Regions from separate parts of the Streptomyces sp. NPDC014734 genome, predicted to be linked through region 2. Evidence: riboswitches for the same ligand, from Rfam matches in the RefSeq annotation. Region 2 holds a riboswitch; each other region holds the start of a gene.
The links. Region 2 has a riboswitch for cyclic di-AMP ahead of ACF1CT_RS24770 (C40 family peptidase). Riboswitches for the same ligand answer to the same signal wherever they lie in the genome.

Region 1 (3,813 bases), on a different contig from region 2:
GCTCTTCCCGTACAGCCGGCATCCGCACCGCTCGGCCGGGCTGCCCTGCCGGACGGGCGAGTCGGTGATCTCGGTCGACGGCGACGGGACGGTGCGGCGCTGCCATTTCGTTCCGGCGCAGCTCGGCAACCTCTACGACGGCAGTTACCGGCGTGCGCTCGCTCCGCGCGCGTGTCCACTGGCCGTGTGCGACTGCCACATCGGCTACGTGCACCTGGAGACGCTGCCGCTGTACGACGTGTTCGCGGGCGGGGTGCTGGAGCGGATACCGGCGGCGCCCACCGGCCCGGCCTGAGCACCGACGGGCCGGACGCGCCCGGGGCGGCGTCCGGCCCGGGGCGCGTCCCGGGACGCGTCTCAGAGCGGGAGGAGGTCCGGGCGCTTCGCCTCGACGTGGTCGCCCGAGGATTCACCGCGCAGCCGTCGGCCGATCCACGGAACCAGGTACTCGCGCGCCCAGTGGATGTCGTCCCTGCGTACTTCGAGCGTGCCGCGCCGGTCCTGCGGGGGCCACGCCTGGTCCGGGTCGGCCGGTACCTCCAGCCCGAGGACCTGGGCGGCGCGCAGTGCGACCCGGGTGTGTCCCTCGGGGGACAGGTGGAGCCGGTCGTCGTCCCAGGCGCGCCGGTCCTGGACGGAGCGCAGCGACCACAGGTCGAGGACGGGGCAGTCGTAGCGGTCGGCGATGGACCGCACGTGGGCGGTGTACGTGGCGATCTTGCCGCGCAGGTGGCGCAGCACGGGAACGCCCCGGGTGTCGAAGCCCGTGGTGACCATGACGGTGCCGACCGACCGGGCGAGCTCGGCGACGGCGCGCTCGAACCGCTCGGCCACGTCGTCCGGGTCGGTTCCGGGCCTGATGATGTCGTTGCCGCCGGCGCAGAAGGTCACCAGGTCGGGTGCCAGTTCCCTGGCACGCGGCACCTGCTCCTCGACGATCTGGTCGAGGAGGCGTCCGCGTACGGCGAGGTTGGCGTACCTGAAATCCGCGTGCGTGGGGCCTTCGGTGCTCGTCGCCGCGTCGGGGTCCGGGAGCTGGTCCGCGAGAAGTACCGCGAAACGGTCCGCCCAGCCGACGTAGGTCCCGTCCGGACCGGGGTCTCCGACTCCCTCGGTGAAGCTGTCGCCGATCGCCGCGTACGACCCGATGACGCCCTGCCGGTCGATGACGTCACGTTGGTTGTTTCTCGAATCGTCTGCCACAAGGGCTTATCCTGCACCGACGAATGTGACCTACGCGACCGTAATAAGGGGTTGACGGGTGGTGAGATAGACCACCCGGTCAGGGTCTGCGACAGGGGAATAACGAGCTGGGGAGCAGAAGGGGCGGTGCGCCGCCGCGCACCGCCCCTTCGTTGTCGCCCAGGTCACACCTGGCCGCTGCGGCCGTCCGGCCGTTCGGCTCAGACGTAGACGCCGTGCGCGGCGAGGTAGGCGATCGGGTTGATGTCCGAGCCGTAGCCCGGACCGGTGCGGACCTCGAAGTGCAGGTGCGGACCGGTGGCGTTGCCGGTGGAACCGGAGAGGCCGATCTGCTGACCGGCGCCCACGGACTGGCCCGCCGAGACGGAGATCGAGGACAGGTGGCCGTACTGCGAGTAGCGGCCGTCGGCGTGCTTGATGACGACCTGGTTGCCGTACGCGCCGCCCCAGCCCGCGGTGACGACGGTGCCGGAGGTGATGGCCTTCACGCCGGTGCCGGTGAAGACGGGGAAGTCGATCCCGGTGTGGCTGCCGCTGGACCAGTTCGAGCCGGAGGCGCGGTAACCGGTGGTGTGGTTGCCGGGAACCGGGTGCACGTAACCGGAGGCGCTGCTCCGGTCGGCCGGGGCGGACGTCTTCGACTCCGTGACCGTGGAGGGCTTGGCCGGGGCCGACTTGGCGGGGGCGGACTTCTCGACGGTCGCCGACGGCGCCGCGGGGGCCTTCGACGGGAGCGAGGAGCCCGCACCCGCGCCGGTGGGCGCGGAGGCGCCGGAGGCCTTGGCGCCGAGCGTCAGCTTCATGCCCGGGAAGATCAGGCTCGGGTCGTCGCCGACGACCGCGCGGTTGTCCTGGTAGAGCTTCTGCCAGCCGCCGTCGACCTTGTGCTCGGCTGCGATCTTCGACAGGTAGTCGCCCGCGACGACGGAGTACGTCGTGGTGGCGGCCTGCTTCTGGGCGGCCTGCTGGGCCGGGGCGGCGTGTGCGGCGGAGGCCGACTTCGGGGCGGCGGCCGGGGCCGACTGCTCCGCGGCGTGGGCGCCGGTGGCGCCCAGCAGCGGCAGGGCGATGACGGCGCCGCCGGTGCTCACGGCGGCGACGCCGCGGGCGATGGTGCTGGTCCTGGTACGACGGTGCTTACCCGCGATGGGCATGACGTGCTTCCTCTCCGGCGCCTACGAGGTGAGCTGTCGGGTTCGGGCTGGAGATGCCCGGTCGCGGCGAGCGCGACTTCACCCCGAGCCGACCGGATTTCTCCGTTCGGCGGCCTACCTGGTTCCCCCGCTCCTGCCACGCGATGAGTGGGTGCGATATCCGGTCGGCGGCAGGATTAGGCGGTCCGGCCGGATTGACGGTGACCGTAAGCGAGTCGGGACGGCGAGAACAAGCCATTGGTTCCGCACCGGATTCCACGCCGGGAATTCGGCGCGGAATTCCGGTCACCCTCCGTGGATTACGGATCTTGAATTTCCGCGCCGCACACGGAATATCCGACCCCTCCGCCAGCACGTACGGTCACGGATATGATCCCGCTCACGAGCCGGAAACCCGCGAGCGGATCAATCGACACACATTCCATAAAATCAACTCATTACGGACATGGCAGAGATCGGTGCGCGTTCACGCGCGCCGCAGCCTCAGCACCCGCGCGTCCAGGTCGCCCCGGAGCCCGCTGTGCAGCCCCTGGTGGAGCAGCACCGACCCGTGGTGCACCGACCCCGTGTCCAGACAGGTGTACGTCGCCGCCGGGTCGAGTCCGCGCAGTCGCAGGGCCGGCGGCCGCTCCCCGAAGCGCTGCGCCTGCAGCCACATCAGGACCACGGTCTCCTCGCCGTGGACGTACTGCACCGCGCTCAGCCCGCCGCGCGGGGCGCGCAGCCGGTACAGCGCCCCGTGCTGCACCACCGGCCGGATCTCCTTGTAGAGGTCGACCCAGTTCCGCGCCTCGGCCAGGTCCTCCGCACTCCACTCGGCAAGGTCGCCACCCACCCCGAGCACGCCGGCCATCGCGCTCACGAAGCGGAAGCGCAGGGAGCTGACCCGGTCGTTGAGCTGCACGTTCGGGCTGTCGGTGACCCAGGCTGCCATCACCCGGGCGGGATGGATCTGGCCGAATCCCTCCTGGATGGCGAGGCGGTCGAGCGGGTCGGTGTTGTCCGAGGTCCACACCTGATCGGTGCGGGAGAGGATGCCCAGGTCGATCCGGCCACCGCCGCCCGAGCAGGACTCGAAGGCCACCGAGGGATGCGCGGCCCGCAGCCGGTCGATCAACGCGTACAGACCGTCGACATGTTCGACCCAGAGTTTCTGCGGATATTCCTCACCCGGCCATCCCGCGTCCGTGAAGCTGCGGTTGAAGTCCCATTTCACGTAATCGATCGGAGCATTGGTCAGCAGGGCGTCCAGTTGTTCCCAGAGATACTCGCGAACGTCGCTCCGGGCCAGATTGAGCACCAGTTGATGACGGAACTCGGTCCGTTCACGTCCTGGGAAATGCTGCACCCACTCGGGGTGCGCACGATAGAGATCGCTGTCGGGATTGACCATTTCCGGTTCGACCCAGATGCCGAACTGCATGCCGAGGCCGTGCACTTCGTCGGCCAGTGGTTT
Region 2 (3,813 bases):
CGGCTGCGGCTGACCGCACGCGCCGACCTGACCGAGGAGCAGATCGCCGACGCGGTGGAGATCCTTCGGCGAACCGCCCCCGCCGTCAGCTGACCGATTGCCGGTGCAGACCGGAGACGAACAGGGCCCAGGCCGATGCGGAGAACCGCAACGGCGCCCGGGACACGTTCTTGGAGTCCCGCACGGCCAGCCGCCCCTCACCGAACGGCGCGGCCTCCACACAGTTGTTCATACCCGTGCTGCGACTGCTGCGCCGCCAGCGCAACTCGTGCTGGGCGAGGCAATCCGACATGACGTCTCCTCCGGCGGTCCGGGGTCAATGACCGTCGCGGTCGATCGCGGTGATGAGCTCCAACGACTGCTGCGGCGACAGCGCGTGGGACTGCATGGTGCGGAAGGCCGAGCTGTACGCCTCAAGGTCTTCTTTCCGCTCCAGATAGAGACTACTCGTCAAATGGTCGAGAACTACCACGTCCAGATCAGAAGTGTTCGGAAATGAGAAGATAACGAAAGGGCCGGTGAGCCCGGCGTACCCGCCGACGGAGAACGGCAGTAACTGGAGTTGTACGTGGGGGAGTTGGGCCACCCGCGTCAGATGGCGCAGTTGTTCCCTCATCACCCGGGGCCCGCCGACCTCTCGCCGCAGTACCGCCTCGTCCAGCACCGCGCTCAGTCGCAGCGGCGGATCCGTGCGCAGCACCCCCTGCCGGGTGAGCCTCACCTCCACCAGGGAATCGAGCTGACCGGAGGGCAGCCCGTCCAGCGACGCCCGGGTCACCGCTCGCGCGTAGTCGGCGGTCTGGAGCAGCCCCGGAACCACCGAGGTCTCCAGCGTCCGCGCGGTGCGGGCCTGGGACTCCAGACTGATGAAGTCGCGGTACTGGGGCGGAATCAGGCCGCGGTAGGCGTGCCACCATCCTGTACCACCGCCTCCCGCCGAGCCCGCCAGCGTCTCCAGAAGTGTCCGGAGTTGCGCGTCGTCCACTCCGTACGCGTCCAGCAGCCGGATCACGTCGGCCGGCCGCACCCCGCTCACCCCGGTCTCGATCCGGCTCACCTTCGACTGGTGCCAGCCGAGCATCCGCGCGGCGTTGCGACTCGTCAGTCCGGACGTGTGGCGCAGACTCCGCAGTTCCTCCCCGAGCTTGCGGCGCCGTACCGCAGGGCCGTGCTGCATGCGCGGCCTCCCTCCCTCTCGTTCCGAGCGGACAGTCTGGCGCGCGCCCCCGGCTCTCCGCGGCGGATTTCACCGCATCGAGCGACAGATATATGCATATCTTGGTGGATCACCCGCACAGAGGGCCGGATCAGTGGCAATCTGGCGCGAAGCACAACCAGGGCCGGGCGTCTGCCGGTCCGGGTGGGAGAGGGGCGGTTCGCCGTGGCAGACCATCAGGAAGCAAGCATCACTCTGCCGAGCGAGCCGGTCTCGGTCCCGGCCGCCCGGAGTCACGTGTCGCGGGTGCTCTCCGCGTGGGGGCTGGCCGCGGGAACGGAACTCGCCGACACCATCCGGCTCATCGTGTCGGAGCTCGCGACCAACGCGGTCCAGCACACCCTCGGTCAGTCGCCCACCTTCACCGTGGATCTGCGGCTGGAGCGGGAGGAACGGCTGCTCGTAGGAGTGACGGACAGTCATCCACGCCGGCCGCGCCGACTGCCCGCCGCCGTGCAGCAGGACAACGGCCGTGGCATGGGGATCATCCGGATGCTGGCCAAGGAGTGCGGCGGACAGCTCGCCGTCACCCCGACCGCCGACGGGGGCAAGACGGTCTGGGTCGCACTCCCGTGGGACATCTCCGCGCGGGAGTGAACTGTCTTCCGCGGCGGGCGACCGGGCCGCCGGGGTTCGGTGCCGGACCCCCGAGCCGCCGTGAACGGAAGGCGGCCGAAGGCGGCGTGCACCGCCGTGGGTCCGGGGCCGGCCGGCGCCCCGGACCGTCGGACGGACGTCAGCGGACGCGTCCGTAGAAGACGCTCCTCGTCCAGATCTTCTCCAGCCGGACCACCGAGCCGGTTCTCGGCGAGTGCCAGATCTTGTTGTGTCCGGCGTAGATCCCCACGTGGTAGATGCTGCGGCCGGAGTGGAAGAAGACCAGGTCGCCGCGTTGCCGGTGCGAGGCCGAGATGTGGCGGGTCTTGTTGTACTGCTGCTGGGCCGTGCGGGGGAGCTTCTTGCCCGCCTTCTTGAACGAGTAGACCGTCAGCCCCGAGCAGTCGAACCGATAGGGGCCGGTGGCCCCCCACCGGTACGGTGCCCCCTTCTTCGACGCGGCGATGTTGAGCGCCTTCAGCGACGGAGCGGCTGCCTGGGCCTCGGTGGCGGCACCCGGTGCGAGCATGGTGCCGCCGACGGCGGCCAGAGTGAGAACCGAGGCCGTACCGGCCCGGGCGAGCAGAGACGGGACATGAACCTGCGCAGTCATGCGCAACCCTTCGTCAGCCGCCTGTGAAGGATGACCTGTCGGGTTCGGGCTGGCGAAGTTGCCCGGCCGCACGCGGCGGCTTCACCCCGAGGGCCGACCGTTCGTCCGGTCGACCCGTTGTGCTCGGGTCCTCCACTCCTGCCGATCCACTTCTGTCGACCAGTCATCCGCGCGGCGGCAGGACTCGGCGTCCGCCCGGACCGCCCCGCCGCGGTGGCGGGGGCTTGTCGTCCCAGGGATCTTGACGCACCGACAGCCGGATTTCCGAGCTGAAACGATGATATGTGAGTCTCCTCACGACTGACCTGTTCGAGTGGAGTAGGTGCTTTCGGTCATCACTCCGTGAGTCCGGGCCGGTCGCACACCAGGGGGAAAGGGTGGACTACATCAGTTTTCGCCAAGATGTGTGCAAGTCGGAATCTTGCTCGCTGGGCGCGTTTTCTACGCTGAAAGAGTAGGAAAGTCGGTTTACTTGCCGGGCGTGTCGCGCGGGAAAGGTGGCGGGAAACCCTGCGGGTCCGCCGATGGCCCGGCGATCAACTCGGCGGAGCGGGCGGCAGGGTGACGCGTCCGGCCCGCCGCTCCCCGTCCAGGACGCGCAGCGCACGTGCCAGGGTCGCGGCGTGGATCCGGGTCTCGCCGCGCTCGTGCATCAGTGCCAGGGCGTCCCGTAGCGCGCCCGCCCGGGAGGCCAGCGCCTGTGCGGCGCGCAGGGCCCCGTAGGTGTCGCTGCCACGGGCCGGATTGATCCGGCCCAGTTGATCGACGACCTCCAGGTAGCGGTCGATGAACTCCCCCTCCGCGCGCGTCAGCGCGGGCAGCGGGGGCGGTTCCGGCGGACGCATGCCGTCCTCACCGCGTGTCGCGCGGGCGGAAGGACGACTTCCGGCTTTCCAGGACGTGGTCCACGAGCCCGTACGCCTTCGCGCCCGGCGCGTCGAGTACGAGATCGCGTTCGATGTCCTCGGCGATCCGGTCGGCGGCCCGGCCCGTGTGACGGGCCAGCAGCGCGACGAGCGTCTCGCGGACCCGTTCGAGTTCGCGTGCCTCGATCTCCAGATCCGACGGCTGCCCCCGCACCGGCTCGGCGAGCTCCGGCTGGCATACGACCGCACGGGCGCCGGGCAGCATGTGACGTCGTCCGGGCGTGCCCGCGGCGAGCAGGAGGGCCGCATGGGAGCCGGCCTGCCCGAGGCAGTAGGTCTCCACGTCGCAGGTGAGGTACTCCATCGTGTCGTGGATGGCGCACATCGCGGCGAACGAGCCCCCGGGGGAGTTGATGTACAGGGACACGGGCCGGTCCGGAGCGGCGTGTTCCAGGTACATGAACTGGGCGATCAGGTCGTTGGCCGCGACGTCGTCGACCTCGGTGCCGAGAAAGACGATC
Region 3 (3,813 bases), on a different contig from region 2:
AGGTGTTGCGGTGTCGGTGACGCGGCTCCGGCGGCGGCACCTTCTTCCGGTGCCCGTGTCCCGCCGCGTACACGGCCCGGACACCGAGTGGTCATGAGCGCTCCGAACATGCCGTAGAGTTGTGTTCACCGACGCGGGGTGGAGCAGCTCGGTAGCTCGCTGGGCTCATAACCCAGAGGTCGCAGGTTCAAATCCTGTCCCCGCTACTGAAGACCTGGGCCCGACACGCATGCAGCGTGTCGGGCCCAGGTCGTTCTGGCGTGCGACGGCCGGGCGCACATCGGGTGGGGTGTGAGCTGCGCCCTGCGGGTACCCCCATTGGGGGACGAGGATTCGCCGCACGGCTCCGCTCCGGCGAGCCTGAGGGCGGGGCGCGGTATCGTCCGCAGCCGCGCGTACCGGGCAGGAGACCACAGGTGTGGAAGCGGCTGAAGCGGCGCGGCAGGCATGCCGGAGAAGGGGCAGGGGTCGCCGGTACCAGGCAGTTCGTGCGCATGCTGCCCGCGCTGATGATCGCCGGCGGACTGGTGTTCGACCTGTTGACGCCGCCGACCTTCACCGCCATCCCGATGTTCGTGGCGGCACCGCTGATCGCCGCGCCGTTCTTCTCACTGGCCAGCACCATTCGTATCGGCGTCGCCTCGATGCTGGCCGTCGTCGCGCTGCGGCTGTTCAGCAGGACGTTGCCGGAGATCGTGCCGCTGATCGAACTGCTCACGCTGGCCACCGTCTCGATCCTGGCGGTGGTGATCAACGGGGTCGTGCGGCGGAGCAATGAGCAGTTGGCGTCCGCGAGGGTCATCGCCGAGCGGGCCATGCGCGCCGTGCTGCCGAAGCCGTCTGACCGGATCGGAGGGCTGCATGTGGCGGCCCGGTACGAGGCGGCCCAGGCGGACGAGTTCGTCGGCGGCGACCTGTTCGCCGTGACGGACACCCCGCACGGGGTGCGGCTGGTGGTGGGGGACGTGCGCGGGAAGGGGCTCGACGCCGTGGAGACGGTGGCGGTGGTCATCGGGGCGTTCCGGGAGGCGGCCGAACAGGAGCGTTTCCTGGAGGGCGTGGCGCGGCGGCTGGAGCGGGCGCTGGCGCGGGAGGGGGAGATGCGGAGGGGGCTCGACGCCGTGGAGGGCTTCACCACTGCCGTACTTGCCGAGATCCCGTCGGGGCTGTCCCGGGTCCGGATCGTCAACCGGGGGCATCCGGAGCCGATCCTGCTGCACCCGGACGGGGCGCTGGACGTTCTGGCGCCGTCGGTGCCCGCGCTGCCGCTCGGCATGGACCTGGGCGCGTGGCCCGACCGGGCGGACGAGTGGGAACTGCTGCCGGGAACGACTCTGCTCCTCTACACGGACGGTCTTTCCGAGGCGCGGAACGCCGAGGGGGTCTTCTACGATCCGGCGGCCCGGCTGCGCGGGCGGATCTTCCCCGGCCCCGAGGAGCTGCTGTCCGCGCTCACCGATGACGTGCGCCTGCACACGGGTGGCGAGTCGACGGACGACATGGCGCTGCTCGCGGTCGTGCGTCCTGCGGAGGGGCAGCCGGACCGGCGCAGAACCGTCCGGATCGTGGGGCCGGGCCCCGTGCGATCGGGATGACGTCCGGGCCGTCGAGGGCGCCACGGTGCGTAATCGAGAGACGCCGCTCCGATAACATTTGACGCAACGTCAGTTCAAGGGGTGTGACTGAGGGGCGATCAACTCGTCTGTTGCGTCCGCCTGTGTCCCGTAAAGTCCAGGCCAAAGACGTGAACGATCAGTGGGAACGGCTTGGAATCGGACCCGGGTGTCTATTAACGTTCGATAACGCAGTGCGGTCGTCCCAGCCGTCGTCAGTGGCGGCACCGCGTGCGAGCGCCGAATTCCGAAAGGAAACCGGGGAACCATCACCTTGGGGTGAATCGGACATCTGTGCCTCGTGAGAGGCGGAGAAGTCCGTAGGAGACCTTCCTGCTCCGAACCCGTCAGCTAACCCGGTAGGCGAGAAGGAAGGAAAGGAGTGCGCCCCCGTGGCGTCCAACAAGCCTGCCCCAGAGGCCCCCACCCGGCTCGACTCCGCATTCGGACCCGGTAACGGCGCCGACTTCGCCCCGGGGTACGGCTCCGGCCCGGGATATGGCTCCGGCCAGAGCTACGGTTCCGTCCAGGGTTACGGTTCCGGTTACGGTTACGCCCCCGAACCCGGCTACGGCTCCGAGTACGGAACCGTCGGCACGGGAACGGCGTTCGGCTCCGATTCCGGTACGTCGTACGGCACCGATCCCGGCATGGGCGGCGGTGAACCGGGCGAGGTCTTCGTCGCGGGCCGATCCGGCGGTGAGTTCCACGCCGACCTCGACCGCGGTCCCGAGCGTGCCCTGGACGAGTGGAACCCCACCGAGGAGTCCGTCCGTCCTGTACGCGGCAAGCACCGTGTCGCCAAGCAGCGCAACGGACTTGCCCGCAGTTCCACGGTGCTCGGGGTCGGCGTCATAGCGGCCGTCGGCGCGGGCGGCATGGCCACCGCGCAGAGCAAGCCGCCGGTCTCCATCTCGCTCCCCGACTCCATCGCGGACAACCTGCCCGACGCCGCGTCCCTTCCCGGCGTGGGTGCCTTCTTCTCGGGCGGCTCCGAGGACGACAAGCCCCGGGACACCACCGCCGACGCGCCGCTCACCACGGCCGGCCTCACCTCCGCCGAGGCCGAGCAGGGTACGACGGACGCGGGGGAGGCGCTCCGCGCCCGTATCCTCCAGCAGGCCGAGCAGCAGCAGGACGCCGCCGACGCCGAGGCCAGGGCGGCGCAGGAGAAGGTCGCCGCGGAGAAGGCCGCCGCGGAGGCCAAGAAACAGCAGGACGCCGCCGAGGCCAAGGTCGCCGCCGAGAAGAAGAAGGCGGAGGAGGAGGCCAAGAAGAAGGCCGAGGCCCTGCGTCTCGCCAAGCTCGCTGCCAGCTATGCCATTCCGGTCAGCTCCTACACCATCACCTCGACGTACGGGCAGGCCGGCCCCATGTGGTCCTCCGGCCACCACACCGGCCTCGACTTCGCGGCGCAGACGGGCACGCCGATCAAGGCCGTGCACAGCGGCACCATCAAGTCGGCGGGCTGGTCCGGCGCGTACGGCTACCGCACGGTGCTGGAGCTGGAGGACGGTACGGAGCTGTGGTTCTGCCACCAGTCCTCGATCGGTGTCGGCGTCGGCCAGAAGGTCTCCACCGGTGAGACCATCGGCCGGGTCGGTGCCACCGGAAACGTGACGGGAGCCCACCTCCACCTGGAGGTCCACACCCCCGACGGTACGGGTGTCGACCCGATGAACTGGCTCCGGAACAAGGGGCTCACCCCCTGAACCACCGCTGGACGGGCTCCGGATCGTCGTCTCCGGCCGTCCTGCGGTGCTGAGTTCCCGGTGGCGCTGAGCCCCCTGCGGTGCTGAGGTCCGCGCGCTACCGGGTCCCTCGTGGCGCTGAGCCCCTGCGGGCCTGGTGGGCCCGGTGGGCCCGGTGGTTCTTGTGGTTCTTTGTGGGCCTCGTGTCCTTGAGCCCTTGAGCCCTTGAGCCCTTGAGCCCTCGTGTCCTTGAGTCCGTTGGGGTTCACGTGCCCTTTGTGGACCGAGCTGGTTCGCCGGCCATGAAACCTCGGCGGCCCTGGCGCTCCCCCCGACGCCAGGGCTGCCGGCTTGCTTTTCGGCGCCCGTCCCGACGTCCGTTCCGACACTCGGCTCGGGCGTACGGGCGTACGGGCGTACGGGCGTACGGGTGTACGGCGCGCTGCGCGCGGCCCTTCGCGTCTGCGTCCGTGCCCGCGTCCGCGTTTGTGCCCGTGTGCGCGTGGCTG

Region 1: another riboswitch for cyclic di-AMP. It lies ahead of ACF1CT_RS26120 (peptidoglycan DD-metalloendopeptidase family protein); the one in region 2 lies ahead of ACF1CT_RS24770 (C40 family peptidase).
Region 3: another riboswitch for cyclic di-AMP. It lies ahead of ACF1CT_RS04045 (M23 family metallopeptidase); the one in region 2 lies ahead of ACF1CT_RS24770 (C40 family peptidase).

Annotation. Positions count from the first base shown of each region.
Region 1 covers NZ_JBIBYN010000018.1:151,066-154,878, reverse strand. Annotated here, with positions in the region: gene ACF1CT_RS26130 (STM4011 family radical SAM protein) at 1-295, shown strand, start outside; gene ACF1CT_RS26125 (SGNH/GDSL hydrolase family protein) at 358-1,203, opposite strand; gene ACF1CT_RS26120 (peptidoglycan DD-metalloendopeptidase family protein) at 1,404-2,357, opposite strand; cyclic di-AMP (ydaO/yuaA leader) riboswitch at 2,363-2,517, opposite strand; gene ACF1CT_RS26115 (alpha-galactosidase) at 2,824-3,813, opposite strand, start outside.
Region 2 covers NZ_JBIBYN010000017.1:46,201-50,013, forward strand. Annotated here, with positions in the region: gene ACF1CT_RS24750 (8-amino-7-oxononanoate synthase) at 1-93, shown strand, start outside; gene ACF1CT_RS24755 (DUF397 domain-containing protein) at 86-292, opposite strand; gene ACF1CT_RS24760 (helix-turn-helix domain-containing protein) at 317-1,177, opposite strand; gene ACF1CT_RS24765 (ATP-binding protein) at 1,382-1,813, shown strand; gene ACF1CT_RS24770 (C40 family peptidase) at 1,953-2,426, opposite strand; cyclic di-AMP (ydaO/yuaA leader) riboswitch at 2,430-2,594, opposite strand; gene ACF1CT_RS24775 (hypothetical protein) at 2,963-3,271, opposite strand; gene ACF1CT_RS24780 (ATP-dependent Clp protease proteolytic subunit) at 3,279-3,813, opposite strand, start outside.
Region 3 covers NZ_JBIBYN010000002.1:26,491-30,303, reverse strand. Annotated here, with positions in the region: tRNA gene ACF1CT_RS04055 (tRNA-Met) at 133-206, shown strand; gene ACF1CT_RS04050 (PP2C family protein-serine/threonine phosphatase) at 495-1,595, shown strand; cyclic di-AMP (ydaO/yuaA leader) riboswitch at 1,842-1,994, shown strand; gene ACF1CT_RS04045 (M23 family metallopeptidase) at 2,264-3,325, shown strand.